Regions from separate parts of the Kocuria kalidii genome, predicted to be linked through region 2. Evidence: predicted binding sites of a transcription regulator. Region 2 holds the regulator's gene; the other holds the start of a gene.
What was found. Region 2 encodes HspR, which represses chaperone genes until heat shock. Its sites were predicted from a motif close to AAGTTGAGTCNNNNNGACTCAACTT; they were not measured.
Positions count from the first base shown of each region.

Region 1: clpB (ATP-dependent chaperone ClpB) is a predicted target of HspR. The motif match lies at 9,274-9,298, and genes of this name have one in related genera.

Region 1 is NZ_JBISWJ010000019.1:1,603-17,444, reverse strand. It holds gene ACH9D3_RS02625 (RNase J family beta-CASP ribonuclease) at 1-121, opposite strand, end outside; gene ACH9D3_RS02620 (ribonuclease Z) at 384-1,298, opposite strand; gene ACH9D3_RS02615 (MFS transporter) at 1,425-2,777, opposite strand; gene ACH9D3_RS02610 (FCD domain-containing protein) at 3,038-3,703, shown strand; gene ACH9D3_RS02605 (FAD-dependent oxidoreductase) at 3,954-5,144, shown strand; gene hglS (2-oxoadipate dioxygenase/decarboxylase) at 5,180-6,592, shown strand; gene amaB (L-piperidine-6-carboxylate dehydrogenase) at 6,685-8,211, shown strand; gene ACH9D3_RS02590 (hemerythrin domain-containing protein) at 8,459-9,034, shown strand; gene clpB (ATP-dependent chaperone ClpB) at 9,380-11,995, shown strand; gene ACH9D3_RS02580 (DUF3073 domain-containing protein) at 12,247-12,471, shown strand; gene purM (phosphoribosylformylglycinamidine cyclo-ligase) at 12,610-13,770, opposite strand; gene purF (amidophosphoribosyltransferase) at 13,772-15,568, opposite strand; gene ACH9D3_RS02565 (hypothetical protein) at 15,585-15,842, opposite strand, start outside.
Region 2 is NZ_JBISWJ010000052.1:1,646-16,121, reverse strand. It holds gene ACH9D3_RS07840 (amino acid carrier protein) at 1-846, opposite strand, end outside; gene ACH9D3_RS07835 (Bcr/CflA family efflux MFS transporter) at 1,062-2,327, opposite strand; gene ACH9D3_RS07830 (TIGR00730 family Rossman fold protein) at 2,498-3,091, shown strand; gene trmB (tRNA (guanosine(46)-N7)-methyltransferase TrmB) at 3,103-3,894, shown strand; gene ACH9D3_RS07820 (heat shock protein transcriptional repressor HspR) at 4,157-4,597, opposite strand; gene ACH9D3_RS07815 (DnaJ C-terminal domain-containing protein) at 4,599-5,603, opposite strand; gene ACH9D3_RS07810 (nucleotide exchange factor GrpE) at 5,767-6,426, opposite strand; gene dnaK (molecular chaperone DnaK) at 6,423-8,279, opposite strand; gene ACH9D3_RS07800 (BCCT family transporter) at 8,607-10,598, shown strand; gene ACH9D3_RS07795 (arsenate reductase/protein-tyrosine-phosphatase family protein) at 10,682-11,221, shown strand; gene ACH9D3_RS07790 (uridine kinase family protein) at 11,218-11,811, shown strand; gene ACH9D3_RS07785 (aminotransferase class IV) at 11,841-12,722, shown strand; gene ACH9D3_RS07780 (CbiQ family ECF transporter T component) at 12,730-13,527, opposite strand; gene ACH9D3_RS07775 (ATP-binding cassette domain-containing protein) at 13,524-14,476, opposite strand, start outside.

The DNA.
Region 1 (15,842 bases), on a different contig from region 2:
ACCGATCCCGGATCGCGGTGAAATCCGGCAGGATCACATCGATCCCGGGCTGATGCTCCTCCGGGAACAACACCCCGCAATCGACCACCAACAACTTCCCCCCGAACTCGAACACCGTCATGTTCCGCCCGATCTCCCCCAAACCCCCCAACGGAATCACCCGCAACCCCCCCACAGGCAACGACGGCGGAGACTTGAGCTTACGAGAGGGAGTGGCCAAAGGATCACGCTTTCATCATGGGGTGGAGCCGGTCAGCGCGGACGGCTCTCGTCGAGCTCGGTCCGCGCGCGGTGCGCGACGGCACCGGGAAGTCTGGACCAACTCTAACGTCAAGGCAGTCCCGATGCCGACGAGCGGGCCCCGCCGCTCCCTGGCCGGCTGCTCAGCGAGGGGCTGTTCGAGGCGCGCGGCCGGGGCGCCGCCTCGAGGGGAGCACGATCCGGTCGAGGTCCTGTGCGGCGACCACGGTCGCCCCGCCGGCACGCACCCGCGCCAGCTCGGCGAGCCGGTCGACGTCGGTGTACCGCGACGAGAAGTGGGTGAGGACGAGCATGCCGACGCCCCCGCCGGCGGCCAGCGCACCCGCCTGGCCGGCGGTGAGGTGGCGGTACCGTGCGGCGAGGGCGGCGTCGTCGTCGGCGAAGGTGGACTCGGCCACGAGCAGATCGACTCCGTCGGCGAGCTCTTCGGCGCCCGGGCACGGCGCCGTGTCCATGACGAGGGCGAAGCGCCGGCCCGGTCGCGGCTCGGACACGTCCTCGAGGCGCACTCCGCGCAGCCGCCCCTCGCGCCGGAGGCGGCCGACGTCGGGGCCGGTGATCCCGGCCGCGGCGAGCCGGTCCGGCAGGAACGTGCGGCCGTCGGGCTCCACGAGCCGGTAGCCGTAGGTCTCCACGCGGTGGAGCAGGGGCCGGACCTCGAGCCCTGCCGCGACCGGACCGGGGCCGGCGTGCGGGTGCCGCCGCAGATCGAGGCCGGGGGTCGCGAGGGACACCAGCGCCCGGACCACGTCCTCGCCGGACGCGGGGTAGTGCAGGTGCACCGGGTGGGCGACGCCGTCCAGGACCATGCGCGAGAGCACCCCCGGCAGCCCGAGGCAGTGGTCGCCGTGGACGTGGGTGAGGCAGATGCGCGTGACCCGGTGGGACGACACGCCTGCCAGGGTCATCTGCCGCTGGGTGCCCTCGCCGGGGTCGAAGAGCAGGCCCTCGCCGTTCCAGCGCAGCAGGTACCCGTTGTGGTTGCGGGTGCGCGTGGGGACCTGGGAGGCGGTGCCGAGCACGACGAGCTCATGCATGGAACCGAGTGTGCCACCCCGGCGCGGAGCTCCTCGGGAGTTCGACAGGAACCGTCACGACGGCGTCCAGCGCCCCGGGTGGTCGTGTGCGGGGACCGTGCGGATCCCCGGGCGCTGCTGCGCCGGTCACCGGCCGAGATCGACCCAGTCCATGGTCCGGGCGCTGTTCGCCGGGACCGGCCCGGCGAGCGCCGGCTCGGGCAGGAGGACGACCAGACCGGAGAAGGTGCGGACGGCCAACGGGGACCGGGTGTCCACGGGGGAGGACACGGGTGCCGTCCCTGTCCGGTGCAGGCGCGTCGCGTAGCCCAGGACCAGGAGGCCGGCCACGGCCAGGCCCACCCCCACCCACGCGGGGGAGCGGTAGCCCCAGCCGGCGGAGATGACGGTGCCGCCGAGGAAGGCGCCCATGGCGTTGGCCAGGTTGAAGGCCGCGTGGTTCATGGCGGCGGTCAGGGACGGGGCGTCCTTGGCCTCGCGGAGCAGGCGCATCTGCAGCGCGGTGCTGAAGAGGGCGCCCATGGCGCCGATCCACAGCACCCCCAGGACGGCTGCGACCGCGGAGTGGGCGAACAGGCCGAAGAAGGCCAGTGCCACGCCGGAGACGGCGCCCGCACCCAGGGCGGTCCGCTCGATGGAGCGGTCCAGCAGCGGGCCCGCCAGCAGGGAACCCGCGGTCATGCCCACCCCGTACACGGCCAGCACCCACGGCACCGCGGAGATGCCGAGGCCGCTGAGCTCGGTCAGGATCGGGGAGATGTACGTGTACACGGCGAACATCCCGCCGAAGCCCACCGCCCCGGCCACGAGGGTGAGGGCCACCTGAGGGCGGCCCAGGGCGCGGATCTCCTGGGCCACGGAGACGCCGCCGCCGTTGTGGGTGCGCGGCACCCACAGGGCGAGGGCGGCCACGGTCAGCAGGCCGATGACCACCACGAGCCCGTAGCCGGACCGCCAGCCGAGGGTCCCGCCGAGCACGGCGGCGAGGGGCACGCCCACGATGTTCGCGACGGTGAGGCCGAGGGCCACGCGGGCCACGGCCGTGCCGCGCCGTTCGCGCGGCACCAGGGAGGAGGCCACCACTGCGGCGACCCCGAAGTAGGCGCCGTGGGGCAGGCCCGAGAGGAACCGTGCCACGTACAGCCACTCGAGGGAGGGGGCGGCCGCCGACAGGACGTTGCCCGCGGTGAACGCGCCCATGAGCCCGAGCAGGAGCGTCTTGCGCTCCACCCGGGAGGTCAGGGACGTGATGAGCGGTGCGCCGACCACCACGCCCAGCGCGTAGAGCGCGATGGCGTGCCCGGAGGCGGGGATCGAGGCGTCGAGGTCCTCGGCGATGAAGGGGAGCAGGCCCATCGAGGCGAACTCGGTGGTGCCCACGCCGAAGCCGCCGAGGGCGAGGGCGAGGAGGGCGAGGCGGATGCCGTTGCGGTCCGGGGCGTTGACCACCTGGAGCACGGCAGTGCGAGGTGCGGACATGGCTGGTCCTTCCGTGTGGAGCAAGGGGGGTGAGGAAGGCGCGTCGGCGAGCCCAACGAGGTGACACGTTCGATGCTACGGACGATCTCGAGGACATCCAACGCCTCGGGAGTGTGATCTTGGACAGATCGAACATGTGTGTGATATGGATCGCGCTCCGTGCGCACCCGGCGCGGCCCGGGGCCGACTGCTATGTTCTTCAGGACGTCGACAGGCCTCCCGCAGGGGCCGCGCGGAACGAGGGGCAGGCTGGAGGGCGGATGGAGCGAACCGACGCCTGGGACGACGCGCTCCACGTCGTGGAACTCTCGCGCCCCACTCTCAAGGACTCGACCGAGGCGCTGATCCGCCGGGCGCTGCTCAGCGGGGCCATGAGGCCGGGGGAGATCTACTCCGCCAACGCCCTCGCCGCCCGCCTCGGGGTGTCCAACAGCCCCGCCCGCGAGGCCATGATGTCCCTGGCCAACAAGGGCCTGCTCCAACTCGTCCGCAACCGCGGCTTCCGCGTGGTGGAGCTGACGGACCGCGACAGGCAGGAGGTCTACGACCTCCGCCGCCTCGTCGAGGTGGAGGCGGTGCGCCGTGTGGCCGAGTCCGGCGTCACGGCCGAGGACGCGGTCCTGCTGCGGAGGCTGACGGAGGAGACCGTGGCCGCGGCCGCCGCGGACGGGATGCTGGAGTACCTCGAGGCCGACCAGCGCTTCCACGCGGCCCTCGTGGGCCTGCTCGGGAACGCCCGGTGGACCGCGATCGTGGAGAACCTGCGGGACCAGTCCCGCATCAATGGCTCCTACCACCTGCAGGAGCGCGGGCTGCTGGAGAGCTCCGCCGCGGAGCACCGGGGCATCACCGAGGCCGTCGTCGGCGGCGACCCGGAGCTCGCGGCCGAGCGGATGGTCCGCCACCTGGACTACGCCCGCCCGTGAACGTCCGGTCACCCGGCGGGAGGCTGCGGCGGACCGGGGACGGACCGGTGCCGCACCCCGCGGTGGGTAGGGCGGCCCTCGGCGCCGGAACCGGGCCCGGGCCCGGGGAAAGAGTGCCCCGGTCGCGAGAAGAACGGACCCGACCCTTGACCGGCGCCGGGCACCCGATCATGCTGGTTATCGATAACCGATGACATAGGCGGCGTGGGTCGGAGAGCCAGCTCGGACGGAGCCGGCGGAGGGAGGGCCCGTGGTGGACCAGATCGTCGAGCTGGACCCGACCTATGCCACCGTCCAGCCCCCGGCCGCCGACGTGGTCGTCGTCGGCGGCGGGATCATGGGCCTGAGCACCGCCTGGCACCTCGCGGTCCGGGGGGTGCGCAACATCGTGGTCGTGGAGCGCGCCGAGCTGGGCAGCGGGTCCTCCGCCAAGCCCCTGGGCGGCGTGCGGGCGAACTTCTCCGACCCGGGCAACATCGAGCTCGGCCGTCGCTCGCTGGAGGCCTTCCGGCGCTTCCCGCAGCAGTTCGGGGCGGACATCGGGTTCCAGCAGGTGGGCTACCTGTTCCTGTGCCGGTCCGCGGCGGAGGTCGCCGACCTGGAGGGAGCCACCGAGGTCCAGAACGGACTGGGGGTCGACAGCCGCATGGTGTCCCCCCGCGAGGCCGCCGAGATCAACCCGCTGCTCGACCCGGCGGCGCTGACGGGGGCCTCGTTCTCCCCCGGGGACGGGTTCGCGGCCCCGGGTGCGGTGGTCGCCGCCTACGCGGCCGCGTCCGTGGCGCTCGGCGTGACGATCCTCGACCGCACCCAGGTCGTGGACGTCCAGCGCGACGCCGGCGGCGTCGAGTCGGTGACCACGAACCGGGGCACGATCCGCACGGGTGCGGTCGTGTGCTGCGCCGGGGCGTGGAGCGCCCGGATCGGCGCCATGGTCGGGGTGGACCTGCCGGTCACCCCCGTCCGGCGCCTCATCGGCCTCACGCGCCAGCGGGTGGTCCCCTACCCGACGGTGCCCTTCACACTGGACCTCTCGACCACGTTCTACCACCACAACTACCGCAACGGGCTGCTGCTGGGCATCTCCCACCAGCAGGAGCCCGGGTTCGCCCGCGAGTTCGACTACGACTGGCTGCCCGAGCTGAACGCCGCGGCCGGCGTGTGCGCCCCGCAGCTCGAGAACCCCGACCTGGAGGGCGGCTGGGCCGGCCTCTACGAGAACACCCCGGACCGGAACGCACTCATCGGCGAGGCCCGCGAGCTGCCCGGCTTTTTCTACGCCACAGGGTTCTCCGGGCACGGGTTCCTCCAGGGCCCCGCAGTGGGGGAGCTGGTGGCCGACCTCTTCCTGGGGCGCCCGTCCTTCCTGGACCCCGGCCACTTCTCCGCGGACCGCTTCTCCGCCGCCGCGTCCGGGCTGCACGAAGTGAACATCATCTGAACCCCGTCCCGAGCACGTCGAGAGGAACCACCGCCATGACCTTCCAGCAGCTGTGGCAGCTGCGGGCCCGGTTCGCCCGCAGCCTGTCCACGATGTACGGCGCGGAGGTGCCGGCCTACACCACCCTGGTCGACGTCTCGGCCGCCGTGAACGAGGACTTCCTGGCGCGCCACGGCGCCGACGCGCAGCGCCTGGGCAGCATCGACCGGGTCACGGCCGAGCGCCACGGCGCGATCCGGGTGGGCTCGCCCCGGGAGATGGCGCATGTGGCACGGGTCTTCGCCGCGTTCGGCATGCACCCCGTGGGCTTCTACGACCTGCGCGACGCCTCGTCGTCCTCCGTGCCGGTGGTCTCCACCGCCTTCCGCCCCGTCGAGCCCGAGGAGCTGGCCCGCAACCCGTTCCGGGTCTTCACCTCGATGCTCGCCGCCGACGACCCCCGCTTCTTCGACCCGGTGCTCCAGCAGCGGCTCCAGGAGTTCTTCGACCACCGCACCCTGTTCCCGGAGGAGCTGCTCGACCTCGCGGACCGGGCCGCCGAGCACGGGGGCCTGGCGGACGACGACGCCGAGCGGCTGCTGGACCTGGCCACCGGGGCGTTCGAGCTCTCCGGTGACCCGGTGGACCACGCCTGGTACCGGGAGCTCGAGGCCGTCTCGGCCGTGGCCGCCGACATCGGCGGGGTCCCCACCACCCACATCAACCACCTCACGCCGCGCGTGCTGGACATCGACGACCTCTACGCCCGGATGCAGGCGCTGGGGATCACGATGATCGACGAGATCCAGGGGCCGCCGCGCTGGGACGGTCCCGACGTGCTGCTGCGGCAGACCTCCTTCCGCGCCCTCGCGGAGGACCGGGTCTTCCGCTTCGAGGACGGCACCGTGGGCCCCGGTGAGCTGCGGGTGCGCTTCGGGGAGGTCGAGCAGCGCGGCATCGCCCTCACCCGGGCCGGACGGGACCTGTACGACCGGATGATCGACGAGACCGACCGCCGGCTGGCGGCCGGGGAGGGCGGCGGGGTCCGGGTCGACGTCGCCCGCTCCGTGTGGGAGGAGCACCTGCCCCGGACCGAGCAGGAGCTGGCGGTCCAGGGCCTGGCGTACTTCACCTACGTCCTCGACCCGGACGCCCTCGCCCGGGCGGGGGAGGACCGTCCGGGCCCGGAGACCGAGCTCGCGGTGCTGGTCGAGTCCGGCGTCGCGGTGCCGGAGCCCATCGTCTACGAGGACTTCCTGCCCCGGTCCGCCGCCGGGATCTTCCGCTCCAACCTCAGCGACGAGGGCTCGCGCGACGACGCCCGGACCGGCACCGACTACGACCTCACCGTGCTGTCCGACATCGTCGGCCGTCCGGTCGCCGACCCCCACGACCTGTACCGGCGTCAGCAGGACGCGTCGGTGGCCCGGCTGCGCGAGCAGCTCGCCGCCGCCGTCGTCGCACGTTGAGCACCGCACCCGCACCCCGTGCCCGCCCGGGGCGCGCCCACCTCAGCACACCGCACCACACGTGAGCACACTCGAGCCCAAGGAGAGACACCATGTCGCAGACCGCCCAGGAGACCACCCTCGCCGCCGACGTCCGCCGCGCCCTCCGCGCGTGCGGGGTCGACGTCGACGCCCTCTCCGGCGAGCTCGAAGCCCGCAGCCCCCTGACCGGTGAGGTGCTGACCACCCTGCCGGCGGCCTCCGACGAGGACGTGACCGCGGCCGTGGGCCGGGCCCACGAGGCCTTCCCGGGCTGGCGCGACGTCCCGGCGCCGGCGCGCGGCGCCGTGGTCAAGCGGTGGGGCGAGCTGCTCGCCGAGCACAAGGCGGACCTCGCCGTGCTGGTGCAGGCCGAGGCCGGCAAGATCACCTCGGAGGCCCTCGGCGAGGTGCAGGAGATGATCGACATCTGCGACTTCGCCGTCGGCCAGTCCCGCATGCTCTACGGCCGCACCATGCCCTCCGAGCGCCCCGGGCACCGGCTCATGGAGACGTGGCACCCCCTGGGCGTGGTCGGCGTGATCTCGGCCTTCAACTTCCCCGTGGCCGTCCACTCCTGGAACACCGCCCTTGCCCTGGTCTGCGGCGACACCGTGGTGTGGAAGCCCTCCGAGACGGCTCTCCTCTGCGCGCTCGGCGCCGACGCCCTGCTGCGCCGTGCCGCCGCGGACTGCGCGGCGCCGGCCGGCATCCACCAGCTCGTGCTCGCCGGCCGTGCGGGCGGCGAGCGTCTCGTCGACGACCCCCGGGTGGCCCTGGTCTCGGCCACCGGATCGGTGCGCATGGGCCGGGAGGTCGGCCCGCGCGTGGCCGCCCGCTTCGGCCGGGCCCTGCTGGAGCTGGGCGGCAACAACGCCGCGATCGTCGCCCCCAGTGCCGATCTCGACCTCGCCCTGCGGGGCATCGTCTTCTCCGCCGTGGGCACGGCGGGACAGCGCTGCACCACGATGCGGCGCCTGATCGTGCACGAGTCCGTCGTGGACGTCCTCACGGAGAAGCTGGTCCAGGCCTACGGCACCCTGAGCATCGGGGACCCCCGCGAGGCCACGAACCTGGTGGGCCCGCTGATCGACGAGCGCAGCCACGACGCCATGCAAGAGGCGCTGCGCTCGGCCGAGGAGCAGGGCGGCACGGTGCTGACCGGCGGGGAGCGGGTGCTGGCGGAGGAGCAGCCCGGCGCCTTCTACGTGCAGCCGGCCATCGTGCGGATGCCGGCGCAGAGCGAGGTCGTGCAGGAGGAGACCTTCGCCCCGATCCTCTACGTGCTCACCTACTCGCAGTTCGCCGAGGCGATCGAGCTGCAGAACGGTGTGCCGCAGGGGCTGTCCTCGGCGGTCTTCACCGAGGACCAGGCCGAGGCCGAGCGGTTCCTCTCCGCGGCCGGCTCCGACTGCGGCATCGCCAACGTGAACATCGGCACCTCCGGTGCGGAGATCGGCGGGGCGTTCGGCGGGGAGAAGGAGACCGGTGGCGGACGGGAGTCCGGATCGGACTCGTGGAAGGCCTACATGCGCCAGGCCACCAACACCGTCAACTACTCCGGGCAGCTGCCCCTGGCCCAAGGGGTCGAGTTCGTCTGAGCCACCGGACCGTCAGGGGCGGCAACGGGGCCGGCCGGCCCCGTTGCCGCCGGTCGCAGCCCTGCCGGGGACCGCGTCACGACCCTGCGAGGCCTGGTCCGCCGGTGCCCGGCGGCCTAGAGTCAGGAGTGATCAGCGCGCTGTCGGACGGCGGACCGAGGGCGGCCGGATCAGGGTGCTGCGCCCCGGTGCTGCCGGCCGCGGAACCGCACCACCACGCAACCACGACGCCGAGGAGGCACCTCCCATGACCGACACCCACGCCGACGGACCGGTCCGGGATGTCGTCGACATCCTCACGACCGACCACCGGGAGATGTTCGAGCTGCTCGGCCAGATCGAGGGCACTCCGGACGCGGACCGGCGCCGGGACCTGGCCGACACGGTGATCGCGGAGGTCATGCGCCACGCGGTCGCCGAGGAGATGCACGTCTACCCGGTGATGAAGAAGCACCTGCCCGGCGGTGCCGAGGAGGTCGAGCACGACAAGCAGGAGCACGACGAGATCGTCCAGGTCATGAAGCGGGTGGAGGGCGTCGACGCCTCCGACCCGGAGTTCATGGAGCTGGTCCGTGAGCTGCAGGCGCAGCTGCGCCACCACATCGACGACGAGGAGTCCGACCAGTTCCCCAAGCTGCGCGCCCACATCCCGGCCGAGGACCTCGTCGAGCTGGGCGAGAAGGTGCAGAACGCCAAGAAGCTGGCGCCGACCCGGCCGCATCCCTCCGCCCCGCACTCCGCGCTGTTCCACAAGACCGTCGGGCCCGGTGTCGGCATGATCGACCGGCTCCGCGACCGGCTGACGGGGCGGAGCACCGGCTAGGCCCGCGGCGCGACCCCGGCACCACCCCCACGGACCCCCGCGGGGCGAGCACCTCCCGAGGCTCGCCCCGCAGGGGTCCGTGCCGTGCCGACGCCGGGGCAGCGCAGGGGTTCCGCGGCGGTGGCACGCCCGGGCCGCGGTGCTCCGGAGCGGTGGTGCTCCGGAGCGGTGGTGGACGGAGCGGTGGCGGACGGCGCTCCCTCGTCCGGGGAGCTGCGGGAATACGTCCTGTCCACCCAGGGTTGAGTGCGATAGACTCAGGTTAGCTGAACTGCCCGACCGCATTCGTCAGCGCGGGTCGCCCGGGTCGGTTCGTCCCCGTCCGTCCGTCCTCAAGGAGCCGCAGTGGAGACCAAGTTCACCACCAAGTCCCAGGAGGCGCTCTCCGCCGCCTCCGCCAACGCCTCGACCGCGGGCAATCCCCAGGTCGAGCCCGCCCACCTCCTGAAGGCCCTCCTGGACCAGCGCGAGGGGGTGGCCGTCGCCGTCCTGAAGGCCACCGGGGCCGACGTCGACGCCGTCTCCGCGCAGGCCAGCGCCGCCATCAAGGCCCTGCCCTCCGCCTCCGGGTCCTCCACGGCGCAGGCCCAGTTCAACCGGGGCGCGCTGCAGGTCCTCCAGGCCGCGGAGCAGTTCGCCAAGTCCCTCGGGGACGAGTACATCTCCACCGAGCACCTCCTGTACGGCCTCGCCCAGCACGAGGGGAGGGTCGGGGAGGTCCTGTGCGGCGCGGGCGCCGGCCCCGAGCAGCTCAGGACCGCCGTCCCGTCCGTGCGAGGGGACCGCCGGGTCACCACTCCCGACCCCGAGGGCACGTTCCAGGCGCTCGAGAAGTTCGGTGCCGACCTGACCGCCATGGCCCGCGAGGGCAAGCTGGACCCCGTCATCGGGCGGGACTCCGAGATCCGGCGGGTGGTGCAGGTGCTCTCGCGCCGCACGAAGAACAACCCCGTCCTGATCGGTGAGCCCGGCGTCGGCAAGACCGCCGTCGTCGAGGGCCTCGCCCAGCGCATGGTGGCCGGGGACGTCCCCGAGTCCCTGCGCGGCAAGACGCTGATCTCCCTGGACCTCGGGTCCATGGTGGCCGGTGCGAAGTACCGCGGCGAGTTCGAGGAGCGGCTCAAGGCCGTACTCGAGGAGATCAAGCAGTCCGAGGGCCAGGTCGTCACGTTCATCGACGAGATCCACACCGTGGTCGGCGCCGGCGCCGCCGAGGGCTCGATGGACGCCGGGAACATGCTCAAGCCCATGCTGGCCCGCGGCGAGCTGCGCCTGATCGGCGCGACCACCCTGGACGAGTACCGCGAGAACATCGAGAAGGACGCCGCCCTCGAGCGGCGCTTCCAGCAGGTCTACGTGGGCGAGCCCTCCGTCGAGGACTCGGTGGCGATCCTGCGCGGCCTCAAGGAGCGCTACGAGGCCCACCACAAGGTGCAGATCGCGGACTCCGCCCTCGTCGCCGCGGCCACGCTGTCCAACCGGTACATCCCGGGCCGGCAGCTCCCGGACAAGGCCATCGACCTGGTCGACGAGGCCGCCTCCCGGCTGCGCATGGAGATCGACTCCGCACCGGAGGAGATCGACCAGCTGCGCCGCGACGTCGACCGCCTGACCATGGAGGAGCTCGCGCTGGAGCGCGAGACCGACCCGGCGTCGGTCGAGCGGCTCGCGGCGCTGCGGCAGGAGCTGGCGGACAGGAAGGCCGACCTGGACGCGCTCAACGCCCGCTGGGAGGCGGAGAAGGCCGGCCTGAACCGGGTCGGCGACCTCAAGGAGCGGATCGACAACCTGCGCTCGCAGGCCGAGATGGCCCAGCGCCAGGGCGACCTCGGGGAGGCCTCCCGGCTGCTCTACGGGGAGATCCCGGCCCTGCAGAAGGAGCTCGACGTCGCCCAGGAGCAGGAGGACACCTCCGCCCCGCACGACACCATGGTCTCGGAGGAGGTCACGGCCGACGACGTCGCCGAGGTGATCTCGGCCTGGACCGGCATCCCCGCCGGGCGCATGCTCCAGGGCGAGACCGACAAGCTGCTGCACATGGAGGAGGTGCTCGGGAAGCGGCTCATCGGCCAGCACCGGGCCGTGCGGGCCGTCGCGGACGCCGTGCGCCGCTCCCGCGCCGGCATCTCCGACCCGGACCGGCCGATCGGCTCGTTCCTGTTCCTGGGCCCCACCGGCGTGGGCAAGACCGAGCTCGCGAAGTCCCTGGCGGAGTTCCAGTTCGACGACGAGCGCGCGCTGGTGCGGATCGACATGTCCGAGTACGGCGAGAAGCACACGGTGTCCCGGCTGGTCGGCGCCCCTCCCGGCTACGTCGGCTACGAGGCGGGCGGGCAGCTCACCGAGTCCGTGCGGCGCCGGCCGTACTCGGTGGTCCTGCTCGACGAGATCGAGAAGGCCCACCCGGACGTCTTCGACATCCTGCTGCAGGTCCTCGACGACGGCCGGCTCACCGACGGGCAGGGGCGCACGGTGGACTTCCGCAACGTGATCCTCATCCTCACCTCCAACCTGGGCAGCCAGTTCCTGGTGGACCAGACCGTCGAGCAGGAGACGAAGAGGCAGGCGGTGATGAACGTGGTCAACGCCTCGTTCAAGCCCGAGTTCCTCAACCGGCTCGACGACGTGATCCTGTTCGAGCCGCTCTCCACGGCCGACCTGAGCCGGATCGTGGACATCCAGGTCGCCCAGCTGGCCGAGCGCCTCGGGCAGCGCCGCCTGAGCCTGGAGGTCACACCGGCGGCGACCGAGTGGCTGGGCATCACCGGGTACGACCCGGCCTACGGCGCGCGTCCGCTGCGCCGGCTCGTGCAGCGCGAGATCGGCGACAAGCTCGCCAGGGCGATCCTCTCCGGAGCGGTCACCGACGGCGACACCGTCCGGGTGGACGTCGACGCCGACGTCGTGGCGGACGGGCTCACCGTCACCGCCGCCGCCGGGGAGGCCCGCGCCGCGGGCTGAGATCCGCTCGGCAGGGGTGGCGGGCCACCGCCGGGGGAGCCCGGCCGGGGTCCGCCACCGCGCGGCCCCGGACCCCGTCCGGGGCGCCTCCCGTGAGGTTGCCGACAGTCCCGCGCCCGGGCGCGGGGCCGGGCGCGAGGGGCTGACAAACCATGTACCCTGGTCTCACGAACCATTCATACGACATTTCCGGGGCCGTACTCTGTGCCTGAGTGCCGCCGTCCGGACCAAGAGACAGAGGGGGTCACGCCATGGGGCGCGGCCGTCAAAAGGCTAAGGCGACACGGCAGGCGCGGGAGATGAAGTACTTCAGCCCGCAGACCGACCTCACGGCACTCCAGCGGGAACTGCGCGGCAGCGAGCAGATGCCCCCGCTGCGGGAACCGGTCGAGGAGACCGTCGAGGAGGACGAGGACGACTACTCGGCCTACGTCGACAAGTACGCCGACGACTACGACGAGGACTTCCGCCGGTAAGCACCGGGAGCTCCGCTCGTCTCCACCGATATCGCGCAACCAGGTGCCCGTCCAGGACGAGCACCTTCTTTGCGTCCCCCGCAACGCCCCGCCGGCCACCCGAGGCCGACGGGGCGTTCGCCGTGCTCCCCGGGGCGGTCAGCGGGCGTAGGTGCTGACCATGCGCACGGCGCCGCCGTCCACGCCCTTGGCGCCCTGCACCCGGTCGGGGCCGCCGTGGTCGGCGTCCGGGTCGATCTCGGCCACGGTGCCCATGACCCACGAGCTCAGGCCGCGCGCCGTGAGGTGGGCGACGGCGTCCTCGGCGACCGACGGGTCGACGATCGCGACCATGCCCACGCCGAGGTTGAGGGTCCGCTCGAGGTCCGGCAGCGGGACGTTGCCGAGCTGGCCGATCAGCTGGAAGATCGCGGGCAGCTCCCACGTGCTGCGGTCCACCGTCGCCTCGAGCCCGGCGGGCAGCACGCGGGCGAGGTTCGCGGCGAGACCGCCGCCGGTCACGTGGCTGAAGCCGCGGACGCCGTGGCCCGTGGTCCGGCCGGGACCGTTGACGGGGAAGGCGGCCGCGAGGTCGAGGACGTCGGCGGCGTAGACACGGGTGGGCTCGAGCAGCTCCTCGCCCAGGGTGCGGCCCAGCTCGGAGACCTGGCGGTCCAGGGACCACCCGGCCACGTTGATGACCTTGCGGACCAGGGAGTACCCATTGGAGTGCAGCCCGGAGGACGCCATGCCGATGACCACGTCCCCGGCGCGCACGCGATCCGGGCCCAGCAGCTCGTCGGCCTCGACCACGCCGGTGGCGGCGCCCGCCACGTCGTACTCGTCCGGGCGCAGCAGTCCCGGGTGCTCGGCGGTCTCGCCGCCGACCAGGGCGGTGCCGGCCTGCTCGCAGGCCGCTGCGATGCCGCGCACGATGTCCGCGATGCGCTCGGGCACCACACGGCCCGTCGCGATGTAGTCGGTCATGTACAGCGGCTTGGCGCCCACCACGACGATGTCGTCGACCACCATGCCCACGAGGTCGAAGCCGATCGTGTCGTGCACGTCGAGGGTCTGGGCGATTGCGACCTTCGTCCCCACGCCGTCGGTCGAGGTGGCGAGGTAGGGCCTGCGGTAGGCGAGCAGCTCCGAGACGTCGAACAGACCGGCGAACCCGCCGACCCCGCCGACCACGCCCGGGGTGTGCGTGGCCTTGACCGCGCTCTTCATGAGCTCCACGGCGCGGTCTCCCGCCTCGACGTCCACGCCCGCGCTGGCGTAGGTGACGGTGCGGTTCGTGGAGGAGGGGGACTGGGCCATGTCAGGCGTCCTTCGCGGTCTGGTGCTGGGCGGTCTGGTGCGGGGTGCTGGGCCGGGCTGCGGGCCGGGAGGCCGGCGCGGTGGTGGGCTCGGCCGGGATCCGGTCCTCCGGCAGGAGCAGGTCCTCGAGGTCGGAGTCCGGTCCGGGGTCGCACCCGGTGGAGGTCTCCTGCGTGCCGGGGTCCGCGTCGGAGATTCTCGTGCCCCCGGCGTGCCGGGGGGAGAGTCCGTCGGTGGCCGAGGGACGGGTGTCGATGGACACCGCGGAGGCGTGCTCCGGACGCTGCGCCACGCCCGGTCCGGCCGCCGCCCGGCGGGGCGAGGAGTCCACCGGCGTGCGGGTCTCGAAGACGTTCTTGCCCAGCTTGTCCGCGTCCGGCAGGCGGGTGGGATAGGTCCCGGAGAAGCACGCGGTGCACAGCTCGCCGCGCCCCTGCAGGGTCGACTCGATCATCCCGTCCTCGGAGATGTAGCCGAGGGAGTCGGCCCCGAGGGACGCCCGGATCTCCTCGACCCCGAGGCCGTTGGCGATCAGCTCGGCGCGGGACGCGAAGTCGATGCCGTAGAAGCACGGCCACTTGATGGGCGGCGAGGAGATGCGCACGTGGATCTCGGCGGCCCCGGCCTCCCGGAGCATCCGGATCAGGGCGCGCTGGGTGTTGCCGCGCACGATCGAGTCGTCGATGACCACGAGCCGCCTGCCGGCCACCACGGACTTCAACGGGTTGAGCTTCAGCCGGATGCCGAGCTGGCGGATGGTGTCCGAGGGCTGGATGAACGTTCGTCCCACATAGGCGTTCTTGACCAGCCCGTTGCCGAACGGGATGCCGGACTCCTCGGCGTAGCCGATCGCGGCCGGGGTCCCGGACTCGGGGGTCGGCATGACGAGGTCCGCGTCGACCCAGTGCTCCCGGGCGAGCCGGCGGCCCATCTCCACGCGGGACTCGTACACGGAGCGGCCGTTGATGGTCGTGTCCGGGCGAGCCAGGTAGACGTACTCGAACACGCACGCGGCGCGGCGGGTCTCGGCGAAGCGCTGGGAGCGCAGACCGTGCTCGTCGACCGCCACGAACTCGCCCGGCTCGATCTCGCGGACCAGCGACGCCCCGACGATGTCCAGCGCCGCGGTCTCCGAGGCCACCACCCAGCCCCGGTCGAGCCGGCCGAGGACCAGCGGGCGGATTCCCTGCGGGTCGCGGGCGGCGTAGAGGGTGTTCTCGTCCATGAAGGCCAGGCAGAAGGAGCCCACGAGCTGGGGGAGCAGGTGCATGGCCGCGTCCTCGAGCGAGCCGTGCGGGTGCTCGGCCAGCAGCGCGGTGACCAGCGCCGTGTCCGTGGTGTTGCCCTGCGCCATCTCGCCCTGGGAGGGGAAGCCCGACTTGTCCATGAGCTGCTCGTAGAGCTCCGCGGAGTTGGTGAGGTTGCCGTTGTGCGCGAGCGCCACGGTCCCGTGCGGGGTGGCCCCCAGAGTGGGCTGGGCGTTCGCCCAGGAGGACCCGCCCGTGGTCGAGTACCGGCAGTGGCCCACGGCCAGGTGCCCGGTCAGGGTGGTGAGGGTCGCCTCGTCGAAGACCTGCGAGACCAGCCCCATGTCCTTGTACACCGCGATGCGGTGACCGTCGCTCGCGGCGATGCCGGCGGACTCCTGACCCCGGTGCTGCAGGGCGTAGAGGCCGTAGTAGGCCAGCTTCGCGACCTCCTCGCCGGGGGCCCACACGCCGAACACGCCGCACGCGTCCTGGGGGCCCTTCTCTCCGGGGAGCAGGTCGTGGCTGAGTTGTCCATCAGGGCGAACCACGTCGATCAGCCTTCTCTCAAGCTCGGGGGTCGGTGGGCCGGGGGCCGTCCGCCGGCGCACCGGCGGAGTCGTCCTCGTCCCCGTCCACGACCTCGGTGGTGACGGCTCGCGCGCGGGCCACGGAGACGCGGTCCAGCACGAGGGCCACGACGGCCCCCGCCCCCAGGCCCAGCACCGTGCACACGGAGACCATGAACAGGGTCACCGCCCCCTGCGTGAACTGGGCGCTGCCTCCGCCCGAGAGCCCCACGAGCACTCCCACCACGGCGCCGAG
Region 2 (14,476 bases):
GTTGGAGAAGATGCCGCGGGCCACGCCCATCTGCACGGCGAGCACGAGGGCCGAGCCGGCGAAGCCGCCGACCGCCGCGGTGCCGGTGAAGGCGTCGGAGAGGATGAGCAGGATCGCCTGCGGGACGGCCGCCGCGTTGACGACCAGGATGAACAGCGCACCCAGCACGTAGAAGAGGATCATGAACGGGACGAGCGCCGCGGTCACCCGGCCGATGGCCTTGATGCCGCCCACGAGCACGGCCAGCGTCATCAGCGCGAGCACCACGCCGGTGAGCCAGGTCGGCACCCCGAAGGAGCCCTCCACGTTCGAGGCGATGGAGTTGCCCTGGGTCATGTTGCCGATGCCGAACGCGGCCAGCGCCGCGGCGATCGCGAAGAAGACGGCCAGGAACCTGCCGAGGCCGCTGCGGATGCCTCGCTCCAGGTAGTACTGCGGCCCGCCGGAGATCTCCCCCTTGGCGTCCGTGGTGCGGAAGCGCACCGCCAGGAACGCCTCGGCGTACTTCGAGGCCATGCCGAGCAGGCCGGTGACCCACATCCAGAACAGGGCCCCGGGCCCGCCGATCGAGATCGCGGTGGCCACGCCCACGATGTTGCCGGTTCCGACGGTCGCGGCGAGCGCCGTGGTCAGCGCCTGGAACTGGGTGACGTCCCCGCCGCGGGCGTCCGCGTCCCGGCGCTCGAACAGGGCCAGGCGCAGGGCGGGGCCGAGCGTGCGGAACTGCAGCGCGCCCAGCCGGACGGTGAGGTACAGGCCGGTGAGCAGGAGCAGCGGCACGAGGACGTAGGGTCCCCAGATGATGCCGCCCAGCGTGCCGAGGGCAGTCTCGATGGACTGGAGCATGTGTTCTCCCGGGGGTGTCGGGTGGATGCGGACGCGGGGCCGGGAGGAGGTGGTGACCTCTGTCTCGGCACGACGCATCTAACCACAGCCGCCCCGGCCCGGCGGTCATTGCCGGGCGAGCCGCTCCTCCCCGGTGCTGCGCGGGCGCCTCCCGGGCCGGACCGTCGCCACCCGGTCCCGTGCGGGCGTCCCGCCCCCACCGCGCGGGCCTGCGGTCAGGGTCCGGGACGCGCGGCGGGGCCCTCCGGCGCCCCCTGCGAGAGCCGGCGCGCCAGCAGCACGGCGCCCGTGGCGAGCAGCGAGCACACCGCCATGGACACGGCCATCGGCACCGCGGTGTGCTGCCCGCCCAGACCGGTCAGCGGGCTCACGAGACCGCCCAGGAGGAACTGGACCAGTCCGAGCACCGCCGACCCGGCCCCGGCCCGCCCGGGGACCCGGGCCTGGGCGAGGGCCACGGCGTTGCCCATGACGAAGCCGATGCAGGTCTGGCTCACGAACAGGTGCGCCAGCGTGGTCCACCCCGTGATCCCGGTCAGGACCAGTCCCAGGCCCACCACGTTGACGGCGCCCATGACCACGATCGCGGTGCGGAGGATCGTGCCGGGCTCGATCCGGTCGACGAGCCGGGTGTTGACGACGGCGCCCATGATCGAGCCGCCCGCGTTGACGGCGAAGACCACGGAGTAGCCGAGCGCCGAGTAGCCGAGCACGTTCTGCACGACGAAGGAGGAGGCGGAGATGTAGGAGAACAGCGCGCCGAACGCGAGGCCGAACGCGAGCGCGTAGGCCATGAAGGACGGCGTGCGCAGGACCCGCCAGGAGCCGGTGACGACGGCGCCCACGCCGCCGCGGTGCCGCCGGTGCGGCGGCAGGGTCTCGGGGATCACGAGCACGGAGCACACGAGCATCAGCAGCCCGAACGCCGCGAGCACCCAGAACACGGTCTGCCACGGCGCGACCGTGGCGATCACCCCGCCCAGCAGCGGGGCCACCACCGGGGCGAGGGACGTGATGGTCGCCAGGATCGAGAACAGCTTCGCGGCCCGCCGGCCGGAGGCCAGGTCCGAGACCACGGCGCGGGCGATCACCACGCCCGCCGCCCCGGAGAGGCCCTGGAGGGCCCGCAGGACCAGCACCACCCCGATGCCCGGGGCCAGGACCACGGCGACGGAGCTGAGCAGGAACAGGGCGTTCCCGGCGACCATGAGCCGGTGCCGGCCGAGCACGTCGGACACCGGCCCGAGCAGGAACTGCCCCACGGCCATGCCGATCATGTACGTGGTCAGGGTCAGCTGCACGGCGGAGGCCGAGGCCCCGAAGTGCCCCGCCATGGCCGGCATCGAGGCCAGGTACATGTCGGTGGCCATCGGGCTCACCGCGCTGAGGATCCCCAGCGCCGCCACGAGCACCACCCCGTCCCGGCCGCCGGACAGGCGCAGCCGGGAGCGCAGGGGGTCCTCGGGAGGCGGTGAGCTCATGGGAGTCCTTCGGCAGGGGTCCGCGGGTGCGGGCGCAGGTGCGGCGGCGCGGGCCGCGACTCATGCTATCGGTGCCGCGGCGCGGACGTCAGCGCCGAGGACAGGGCGGACGACGGCGGCAGGACCGCTGCCGGGGCGACGGCAGGAAGGACGGCGGGGACAATGTGCCCATGAGACTCGCCGTGTACACCGGGGCCTCCCTCGGCTCCGATCCCCGGTTCGCCGCGGCCGCCCGGGCCTTCGGCACCGCCCTCGCCCGCCGCGGGGTGGGCGTCGTGTACGGCGGCGGCCACGTGGGGCTGATGGGCGTCGTCGCCGACGCCGCACTGGCCGCCGGGGGCGAGGTGATCGGGGTGATGCCGCAGTCCCTGGTCGACGACGAGGCGGCCCACACGGGGCTGACCGAGCTGCGCGTCGTCCGGACGATGCACGAGCGCAAGGCGGGAATGGCCGCCCTCGCGGACGGGTTCGTGGCCCTTCCCGGCGGCCTGGGCACTGTCGAGGAGATCTTCGAGGCGTGGACCTGGTTGCAGCTGGGGGTGCACGCGGAGCCGGTCGGCTTCCTCGACGTGGCCGGCTACTGGAGGCCCCTGCTGGACGCGGTGACCGCGATGTCCGCGGCCGGGCTCGTGCGCCCCGAGCACCGGGACGCCGTCGTGGTCGCGCAGGACGCGGAGGAGCTGCTCGCCCGGTTCGCGGCGTGGGAGCCGCCGCACCGGCCCGTCCCCGGCGACGGGCCCTCGACCCCCCCGGTCTGCGCCTAGGATGTAGGGCGATGAGCGAGCACACCCCTTCCCCCGCCGAAGAGCCCGCGCAGGGCCCCGTCCCCGAGGAGTTCCACCGCAGGCCGTACTCCTTCGTGCGCCGCGGCGACCGCCTCACCGCGCGCCGCCAGAAGGCCTGGGACGACTGGGCGCCCACCCGGGTGCTCGACGTCCCCCGGGTGCGCACCGACACGTCCGTCCACCCGGACCACGAGTTCGACGCCGCCGCGGCCTTCGGGCGCCGGGCGCCCCTGGTCGTGGAGGTCGGCTCGGGTCTCGGCGAGGCGGTCGTGCACGCCGCCGCCCAGCGCCCCGACCGCGACCACCTCGCCGTGGAGGTGTACAAGCCCGGGATCGCGGACCTGCTGCTCAAGGCGGGCCAGGCCGGTGTGCAGAACGTCCGCGTGGTGCAGGCCAACGCTCCCGAGGTCCTGGAGCACATGCTCGCCCCGGCCTCGGTCGACGAGCTGTGGGTCTTCTTCCCGGACCCGTGGCACAAGACCCGCCACCACAAGCGGCGCCTCGTCTCTCCCGCGTTCGCCGAGCTCGCCGCCCGGGTGCTCGCGCCGGGCGGGCTGTGGCGGCTCGCCACGGACTGGCAGGAGTACGCCCTGGTGATGCGGGAGGTCCTGGACGCGTCCCCGCACTTCGAGAACGTGCACCCGGGCCCCCTCGCCGACGACGAGCACCCGGACGCCGGCTGGGCCCCGCGCTGGGAGGGACGGGTCCTCACGAGCTTCGAGCGGAAGGCGCAGGAGGCGGGTCGCGTCCCGCGCGACCTCACCTACCGCCGCACGGCGTGAGCGCGGCCGCCGTCCCGGAGCGGGACGGCTCCGTCGTCGTCGCCCCGGGCGACCACCGCGCGCGGCCGCTGCTCGGAGGCCTGCACCGCGAGTACGTGCGGCGCTAGGGCCCGAGATCGGGGCGGAGGAGACGGCGCACCACCCCGTGGACGACTTCACCGGCCCCACGGGCGGGCTCGTGCTCCTCCTCGAGGACGGCCGGGCGGTGGGCGGCGGTGCACCGCTCCAGGGCTGCGCCGCTGACGGCGCCGGCCCCGTCCGGTCAGCGCTCCTGCTGGCGCGGCGGCCGGTACAGCACCACGGCTTGGGAGATCTTGCGGGCCCGGGGACGCGCCCCGCGGGCCATGCGCACCACGTCCCCGCCGGCGCCCGCGGCGAAGATCCGGGAGGACTCCTCGGCCCGGTCCCGCGCGGTCTCGAGCTCTCGGGACAGCTCCGCGACGCGCACCCGCAGGGCAGCGACCTGGTTCTCCAGCTGGAGGATGCGCCGGATGCCCTCGAGGGACACGCCCTGCTGGGACAGCACCTGGATCTGCTGCAGCTTCTCGATGTCGCGCTGGGAGTAGCGGCGTGCCCTGCCGGGCGCCCGGGACGGCTTGACGAGACCCAGCCGGTCGTACTGGCGCAGCGTCTGCGGGTGCATCTCCGCGATCTCCGCGGCCACGGAGATCACGAACAGCGGCTGGTCGGCGTCGAGGGCCATCTCAGACCCGCGCCTTCTCGGCCAGGCCGCCCCGGGGGTCCTCGCCCGCGGTCGCCTCGGCGAACGCCCGGACGGCGGCCTGCGCCTGCTCGTCGAGCTCGGCCGGGACGTGCACCTCGACCGTGACGATGAGGTTCCCGGTGCCCCTGGTCGTGCTGAACCCGCGCCCCTTGACGCGGAAGCGCCGTCCCGAGGACGTGCCCGCGGGCACCTTCAGCCGCACGGTGCCGCCGTCCATGACGGGCACCTCGATCGTGGCGCCCAGGGCGGCCTCGGGGAACGTGATCGGCACGGTGACCTCGACGTCGTCCGTGCCCTCCACCCGGGTGAAGAAGGGGTGCGGCACCACGTGGACGGTGACGTAGAGGTCGCCGGAGCCGCCGGGCCCCGAGTGGCCCTTGCCGGCGAGCTTGAGCTTCTGCCCGTCGCGCACTCCCTGGGGGACGCGCACCGTGGTCTCCTGGCCGTTGCCCCGCCGCAGCTTGACCGTGGTGCCGTGCACCGAGGAGCGGAACGGGATGGTCGTCTCCGTCCGGATGTCCTCCCCGCGCGCCGGCGGGGCCTGGTAGCCGCCCGGGGCCCCGTACCCGGTCTGCCCGCCGAACTGGGAGAACAGGTCCTCGAACCCGCCCGGGCCGCCGGGTCCGCCCGTGGAGTAGCTGGTGCGGCGACGGCGGCCGCCGCCACCGCCGAAGATGTCGCCGAAGAGGTCCTCGAAGTTCGCCGAGCCGCCGGCGGCTCCCGGACCGCCTGCGGTGAAGCGCGCGCCGGAGCCCATCGCGCGGATCGCGTCGTACTGCTTGCGCTCCTCGGGGTCGGAGAGCACCGAGTTCGCCTCCGCGATGTCCTTGAACCTCTGCTCGGCCTGCGCGTCCCCCGGGTTCTGGTCCGGGTGGAACTCGCGGGCGAGCTTGCGGTACGCCTTCTTGACGTCGGCTGCGGACGCGTCCTTGGAGACGCCGAGAATGCTGTAGAAGTCCTTGTCGATCCAGTCCTGGCTGGCCATGACGCCTCCTTTCTGTGGGGCCGGTCGGGGTCCTGTCGAACAGGGCCCGGTGGTTGTCCTGGGCCCGTCCCCGGCGCCTCGGCGCCGGGAACGGTGGACGGGTCAGGGGAGGCCCGGTGGACGGACCTCCCCTGCCGTCGTGCGGATCAGGCCGGGACCGGCCTCACTCGGCGACCGCGACGGCGACCTGCGCCGGCCGCACCACGCGTTCGTCGATCCGGAAGCCGGAGCGCAGCACCATCGAGACCTGGTCGGGCTCGACCTCGCTCGTGGGCTGCTGCAGCACCGCCTCGTGGACGTTGGGGTCGAACCTCTCCCCGATCTCCCCGATGCGGACGAGCCCCTGCCGCACGAGGATCTCCTCGAGCTTGTTCGCGATCGCCGCGAACGGGCCGTCGGTGAGGTCTCCCGCCTGGCGGGCCGCGTCGATGTCGTCGAACACCGGCAGCAGCGTCTGCAGGAGGTCGCCCGTCACGAAGGTCCGCAGCTGCTCCTTCTCGCGTGCCGTGCGGTGCTTGAAGTTCACGAACTCGGCCTGCAGCCGGCGCAGCTCCTCGAGCCGCTCCTCGGCCAGGGCCGCCGCCGGGGACTCCTCCCCCGCGGCCGCCGGCCCGGCGTCTCCCGACTCGGCGTCGGTCGACTGGGGCGTCGAGAGGATGTCGTCCACCGTCAGGCCCTCCGGCCCGGCCTCCTCGCGGGAGCCGTCGCCGGAGTCCTGCGCACGGTGCTCGTCGGGGTGCGCGGCGGGGTCCCCGGAAGGGCTCCCGGCGTCGTTCTGCGCCGCGTTCTCGTCGGGTCCTGGCGTGGGGTCGGGCATGCTCACTTCTTCTCGTCCTCGTCGTCGACGACCTCCGCGTCGACGATGTCCTCGTCACCGGTGGCACCGGTGGCCCCCGCACCCGGGGCGCCCTCGGCACCCTCGGTCTGCGACTGGGCGTAGAGGGCCTCGCCGAGCTTGGTCTGGGACTGCTGCAGCTTGTCGTAGGCCGTCTTCACGGCGTCGTCGTCCTCGCCCTCGAGCGCCTGCTTCAGGGCGTCGACGTCCGCCTGCACCTCGGACTTGACGTCCGCGGGCAGCTTCTCGTCGTTGTCCTTCAGCAGCTTGTCGACGGAGTAGGCCTGCTGCTCCGCGTTGTTGCGCAGGTCCGCCGCCTCGCGGCGCACCCGGTCCGCCTCGGCGTTGGCCTCGGCGTCCTTGACCATGCGGTCGATGTCCTCCTTGGAGAGGGAGGACCCGCCGGTGATGGTCATCGACTGCTCGGTGCCGGTGCCCTTGTCCTTGGCGGAGACGTGCACGATGCCGTTGGCGTCGATGTCGAACGTGACCTCGATCTGCGGCATGCCGCGCGGGGCGGGGGCGATGCCGGTCAGCTCGAAGGTGCCCAGGTTCTTGTTGTCCCGGGTGAACTGGCGCTCGCCCTGGAAGACCTGGATGGACACGGACGGCTGGTTGTCCTCCGCGGTGGTGAAGGTCTCGGACCGCTTGGTCGGGATGGCCGTGTTGCGCTCGATGAGCTTGGTCATCACACCGCCCTTGGTCTCGATGCCCAGCGACAGCGGGGTCACGTCGATCAGCAGGACGTCCTTGCGGTCGCCCTTGAGCACGCCGGCCTGGATGGCCGCGCCGACGGCGACGACCTCGTCCGGGTTGACGCCCTTGTTGGGCTCCTTGCCGGCCAGGCGCTGGACGGTCTCGACGACCGCGGGCATGCGGGTCGAGCCGCCGACGAGGACCACGTGGTCGATGTCGGACACGGAGATGCCGGCCTCGGCGATGACGTCCTTGAACGGCTTCTCGGTGCGCTCGAGCAGGTCCCGGGTCAGCTCCTCGAACTTCGCGCGGGTGAGCCGCTCGTCCAGGTGCACGGGGCCCTCGGGGGTCACGGAGAGGTACTGCAGGGAGATGTTGGTGCTGGTCGCGGAGGACAGCTCCTTCTTGGCCTGCTCCGCGGTCTCCTTGAGGCGCTGCAGGGCGATCTTGTCCTTGGACAGGTCGGCGCCGGTCTTGGACTTCACCTGGGACAGCAGCCAGTCGACGATCCGCTGGTCCCAGTCGTCGCCGCCGAGGCGGTTGTCACCGGCGGTCGAGCGGACCTGGATGGTGGAGAAGTCGTCCTCGTCCTTGCCGACCTCCAGCAGGGAGACGTCGAACGTGCCGCCGCCGAGGTCGAAGACCAGGATGAGCTCGTCCTCCTTGCCCTTCTCCAGGCCGTAGGCGAGCGCGGCCGCGGTGGGCTCGTTGACGATGCGCAGCACGTTCATGCCGGCGACCTCACCGGCCTCCTTGGTGGCCTGGCGCTCGGCGTCGTTGAAGTAGGCCGGAACGGTGATCACGGCGTCGGTGACCTTGTCGCCGAGGTAGGACTCGGCGTCGGTCTTGAGCTTCATGAGGATGCGCGCGGAGATCTCCTGCGGCGTGTACTTCTTGCCCTCGATGTCGGTGGACCACCCGGTGCCCATGTGGCGCTTGACCGAGGCGATGGTGCGGTCCACGTTGGTCACGGCCTGGCGCTTGGCGATGTCGCCGACCAGGGTCTCGCCGTCCTTGGAGAAGGCGACGACGGACGGGGTGGTCCGGTTGCCCTCGGCGTTGGCGATGACGGTGGGCTCGCCGCCCTCCAGCACGGACACCACGGAGTTGGTGGTGCCGAGATCGATTCCTACTGCACGGGACATGGACGTGTTCTCCTTCGTGTCGAGCTGAACCGGGCGGGCCGTCGTGGCCCCGTTGCGATCCCGGAGGTCTCAGGTCTTGAGTTTTCCTGGCTCAAGTCTGCCAGGTGAGCGGCCGTTGTCAACTCGACTTGAGCCGCATCGACTCAATCTATGTGCGGCCCCGTGCGTGAGCCTCCGCTCGCCGCCTCCTGCGGCGACAGCTCTTCGGTAGACTGGGCTGGCGCGCCCGGACCGCCGGGCGCCCCGACGACAGCTCCGGGCCCGACCCGCACGCGACCGCACGCACCGACACGACACCGCACGCACTCCGACACCGCAGGAGCCATCATGAGCAGCACACCACCCCATTCACCACAGCCGCCGGAACCCGGCACGTCCGCCCGCCGGACGAAGCCCCGGGAGGTGCTGCGGCAGATCAACTACCCCCACGGCGTCCACCCCGCCCTGGTCCCCGGGCTCGCCGTCGAGGACCAGAAGCTGCGCTACGGTACCGACAAGGTGGTCTTCCTCGTCACCGCCGCGCTGATCGTGGCGTTCATCGCCTGGGGCGTGCTCTCCACCGAGTCCCTGACCGTCGCCTCCACCGCCGCCCTGGGCTGGGTCACCGGCAACGCCGGCTGGTTCTTCACCGCCCTGTCCACGGCGGCCGTCCTGTTCATGCTCGTCGTCGGCTTCAGCCGCACGGGCCGTATCCCGCTGGGCATGGACGACGAGAAGCCCGAGTACTCGTTCTTCTCGTGGCTCGCCATGCTCTTCGCCGCCGGCATGGGCATCGGCCTGATGTTCTACGGCGCCTCCGAGCCCCTGAGCCACTTCGGCGCCGGCGTCCCCGGCTTCGGGGCGGACCCCGGCTCCGAGGAGATGACCGTCTACGCCCTCGTCCAGACCGCGTTCCACTGGGGACTCAACCCCTGGGCGATGTACGCCGTGGTCGGCGCGGCCGTCGCCTACGGCGCGTACCGCCGCGGCCGTCCTCCGCTCATCAGCCGGATCTTCGTGCCGCTGATCGGCCAGCGGCGCGCCGAGGGCGGCCTGGGCCGGCTCATCGACGTGTTCGCCATCTTCGCGACCCTCTTCGGCACCGCGGCCTCCCTCGGGATCGGCGCGCTGCAGATCGCCCGGGGCCTCGAGCTCGTCGCCGGCTGGGGGCCGCTCGGCAACGGCGGCCTCATCGTCGTCATCGCGGTGCTCACCGCCGCCTTCGTGGTCTCCGCCGTCTCCGGCGTGGCCCGCGGCATCCGCTACCTCTCCAGCACGAACCTGCTGCTGGCCTTCCTGCTCGCCCTGTTCGTGTTCGTGGCCGGGCCCACCGTCCTGATCCTGGACCTGGTCCCCGCGGTGTTCAGCACGTACCTGCAGGAGTACCTGTGGATGACCGGGCAGACCGGCGGCTGGGGCGAGGACTCGACCGCCTTCGCCGGCGGCTGGACCGTCTTCTACTGGGCCTGGTGGCTGTCCTGGTCCCCGTTCGTCGGGATGTTCATCGCCAAGATCTCCCGCGGCCGCACGCTGCGCCAGTTCGTGACCGTGGTGCTCGTGGTCCCCTCCTCGATGTGCGTCCTCTGGTTCGTGGTCATCGGCGGCACCTCCATGTACCTGCAGCGCACCGGGACCGACCTCGCGGCCGCGGGCGGCCAGGAGGCCGCGCTGTTCGGGATGCTCGACGCCCTGCCCTTCGGGGCGATCACCTCGGTGCTGGCGATGCTCATCATCGCCATCTTCTTCGTGACGAGCGCGGACTCCGCCTCGATCGTGATGGGCACGCTGTCCCAGCAGGGCCGGCCCGAGCCCACCCGGGCGATCGTCGTGTTCTGGGGTCTGTGCCTCGGCGGGATCGCGGCCGTCATGATGCTCGTGGGCGGCGACGACGCCCTGACCGGCATGCAGAACCTCGTGACCGTCTCGGCCCTGCCGTTCGCCGTGATCGTCGCCTTCCTGATGGTCTCGTTCTACAAGGACCTGCGCAGCGACCCGGCGACGATCCGCCACGAGTTCGCCGTCACGGCCGTGCGCAAGGCGGTGATCCACGGCATCGAGGAGCACGGCGACGACTTCGCCCTGCAGGTGGAGCACGCCCCGGGCTCCCGCGCCGCCGGCGAGACGTTCGACTCGCACCACCCGGACGTCACCGACTGGTACCGGCGGGTCGACGAGAACGGCGAGGAGCTCGACCTCTCCGCGGAGACCGGTTCGCACGCGGACGGCTCGCCCGCGGACGGTTCGCACCGGGAGGAAGCGCACCCGGACCGTGCTCCGGACGCGGCGCACCTGGACCCGGACGAGGAGCACGCGCTCGACCCGACCGTCCGTCGGCCCTGATCGACCGCTGCGAGGTGCGGCCGTCGCCCCCGGGCGGCGGCCGCACGTCGCGCGACGGGAGCGCACGGCTTAGAATGCCCGCTATGTATTCGATCGTGGCCGTGTGCACCGGCAACATCTGCCGCTCCCCCATGGCGGAGTTCGCGCTGCGCCGCGCCTTCGAGGCCGCCGGGCTGGCCGGGCACGTCCGCGTCGACTCCGCAGGCGTCAGCGACGAGGAGCTGGGCAACCCCGTGGACCCGCGTGCCGGCGAGCTGATGCGCCGCGCGGGGCTGGACGCCTCCCGGCACGCCGCGCAGGTGTTCGATCCCGTCCGATTCGCCGACCGCGACCTCGTCCTGGCCCTGGACGTGGTCCACTGGCGCCGCCTGCGCACGCTCGCCCCGGACGAGGCCGCCGCCGCCAAGGTGCACCTGCTGCGGGAGTTCGATCCCGCCGTCGCCGGTGAGGAGCGCAGCGGCCTCGGCATCTACGACCCGTGGTACGGAGGTCCGGAGGACTTCGAGACCACCTACGGCATGATCGCCGCCGCCGTCCCGGGGGTCGTCCGCGCCGTCGCCCGGGAGCTCGGCACCGCCCGGGACGCCGCGCAGGACGCCGCGCAGGACGCCGGGCGAGCGTGATCGACATCGAGCTGGAGCTGGACCCGTCGGTCGCGGCGGCCAATCCCGCCGGCACCAATCTGGCGCAACTGCTCCCCTCCCCGACCCGGCGCCCCTACCTGATCGGCATCGACGGCCGCTCGGGCGCCGGCAAGACCAGTCTCGCCGAGCAGCTCGCCACGGTGCTGCGGCCCGTGCGGGACGTGACGCTCTTCCACCTCGAGGACCTCTACCCCGGCTGGGACGGGCTGGGACCGGGCCGGCGCACCTACGTGGACGAGGTGCTCACCCCCCTCGACGAGGGCCGTGACGCCGAGTGGAGCGCCTGGGACTGGGTCACCGGCTCCCCCGGCACCCCGCGGCTGACCCGGGTGGCGGAGGTCGTCGTCCTGGAGGGCGTCGGCGCGTGCAGCACCGAGGCCCGCGAGCTGCTGGACGTCTCCGTGTGGGTCGAGCTGCCCACCGCGCTGCGCTACGACCGGGCCCTGAGCCGGGACGGCGCGTACTACGCGGAGCACTGGGACCGATGGGCCGCTCAGGAGGACGCCTACCTGGCGGAGGACCACGTCTGGGAACAGGTGGACATCCTGCACCCCGGCCCGGTCTGCTGACCGCGCGGCCGGACCGACAGGAGAACCCCGTGACCACCACCGTCGTCGTCCTCGACGCCGCCCACCCGCAGGGCGTCCTCGCCGACCCGTCCGTGCCGCTCGTGCGGATCGACGACCAGGGGCTCACCCGCGGCGACGGGGTGTTCGAGACCATGCGGGCCGTCGACGGTCACGTCCGGAAGTTCGAGGCCCACCACCAGCGCCTCTCGTCCTCCGCGCGGCTCGCGCAGCTGCCCGTGCCCTCCCCGCAGGACCTGCGCGGGGCGGTGGAACTGGCGCTCGCCCACGCCGCGCCCGGCGGGGACGGCGGACTCGGCGCGGAGCACAGCGTCAAGGTCGTCGTCAGCCGCGGCGCCCCGGAGGCCGGGCCGTGGTCCTGGATCGCGGTGAGCCCCGTGCCCGAGACCACGTTCCGGCAGCGCCGGGAGGGCGTGACGGCGGTGCTGCTGCCCCGCGGCCACGACCCCGCCCAGGACGCCGGGTACCCGTGGCTGCTGCCGGGGGCCAAGACCCTCTCCTACGCGATCAACATGGCCGCCCTGCGCCACGCCCGCTCACTCGGTGCGGACGAGGCCGTCTTCACCACGGAGGGCCGCAGGGTCCTCGAGGGGGCGACGTCGTCCGTGGTCTGCGCCCGCGTGCGCGCCGGGCGCCGCACCCTGCTCACGCCCGAGCCCTCGCACGGGGTCCTGCCCGGCACCACGCAGGCCAAGATCTTCACCGCCGCCCGGCAGGACGGCTGGGAGCTCGGCTACGGGCCGCTGTACCCGGCGGACCTCATGGAGGCGGACGCCGTGTGGCTGGTCTCCAGCGTCCGGCTCGCGGTGCCGGTGCGCGGGCTCGACCACCAGCCGCTGCCGGTGGACCCGGAGCTCACCCGGCTGGTCACCGGCTGGGTCTCGCAGGCCTGAGCCGGGCTCAGGCCCAGACGAACCGGTGCGCCCCGAGCAGGGCGGACAGCGCCGGTCCCGCCGCGGCGGCCACCGCGCAGCCCGTGAGGACCACCGTGTCCCGCCAGGAGCACCCCGGGACGCGGGCCCACGTGCGCGGCCCTGCGCCGAAACCCCGGGCCTCCATCGTGACCGACAGCCGGGTGGCCCGGCGCAGGGACTGCACGAGCAGCGTGAACGCCTGGCCGCCGAACTCCCGCAGCGCGCCCACCGGCCCGTGCCCGGTTCCCGCGCCGCGCGCCCGGCGAGCCATCGCGAGCGTGTCCCACTCGGTGACCATCACGCCCACCAGCCGCAGCGCCGCCAGGGACGCGAGCACGAAGCGGGCCGGGAGGCGGACCGTCTGGGCGAGGCCGTCCGCGAGATCCGTGGGGTCCGTGGTGAGCACGAGCATCAGCCCCGGGAGCGCCAGGGCCAGTCCGCGCAGCGCGATCGCCGCCCCCGCCGCCACCGAACCGGCCGAGATCTCGGTGGGTCCGAGGTCGAGCAGCACCGCTCCCGAGTCCTCGGCCAGCAGGGCCGTGCCCCACCCGCTCACGAGGGCGGCCACGGCCACCGGCCACGCCCGGACCAGCAGCGCGAGCGGGCGCTGACCGGCCAGCGCCAGGAGCAGGACCTCGCCCAGGAGCACGGTCCCCGACGTCACGGGGTCCGCGCTGACCACGAGCACCGCGGTGAGCAGCAGCGCCCCGGCCAGCTTGACCACGGCGTTCGTCCGGCCCAGCAGGGAGCTGCGGGCCGCGGGGGCGATGACGGCGGAGCTCACCGGGCCGGCTCGCCGGCCGGCCGGAACCGGTGCGGCGCCCGGTGGCCCGCCCCCGGACGGCCCGCCCCCGGACGGCCCGCGGCCGGCGTGCCGGGGCCCGGGTCCCCCAGTTCGAGGACCTCGGCGCCGAGCGCCCGCACGAAGTCCTCGTCGTGCGTCACGGCCAGCACCGACGTGCCGCCGTCCACGAGCTCCACGAGCAGTTCCACGAGCTCCGCCCACGTCACGGCGTCCTGGCCGAACGTGGGTTCGTCGAGCACCAGGACGTCCGGGTCCGTGGCGAGCACCGTGGCCACGGACAGCCGCCGCTTCTCGCCGCCGGAGAGGGTGAACGGGTTCGCCTCGGCCAGATGGGTGAGCCGCAGCCGGCGGAGCAGCTCGTCCGTGCGGCGCTCCCGCTCGGCCGCCGGCGTGCCCGCCAGGCGGGGGCCCAGCTCGAGCTCGGCGCGCACGGTGCCCCGCAGGAACTGGTGCTCGGGCTCCTGGAAGACCGTCCCCACGCGCGCCACGAGCTCCCTCCCGCTCCAGTCCAGGGGGTCGGGACCCGCGCCGCGGTCGAGGCGCGGATGGGCGACCACCGTGCCCCGCACGGGGGCGAGCAGGCCCGCGAGCGTCAGCGCGAGGGTGGACTTGCCGGCGCCGTTGGGCCCGGTGAGCGCGAGCACGCGGCCGCGGCACAGGCTCAGTCCGACGTCGGCCACCGCCGTGGGGAGGTCCCGGGCGTCGGTGGCGTCGTCCGCGGGCAGCCCCCGGCGCCGGGCCCGCCGCCGGGCGCACAGCCGGCGGGCCGAGGGCTGGGTGCGCGAGACGGACAGACGGGCGGCGCTCAGCAGCGGCTCGCCACCCTGCCCGGCGCGGCCCTCCGCGGTCGGCTCCGTGGTCGGGCCGGCGGAGGGCCGTGCGGGTCCGCGCGTCGCCGGGACCCGCCCGGGCACCCACACCCCGGCCC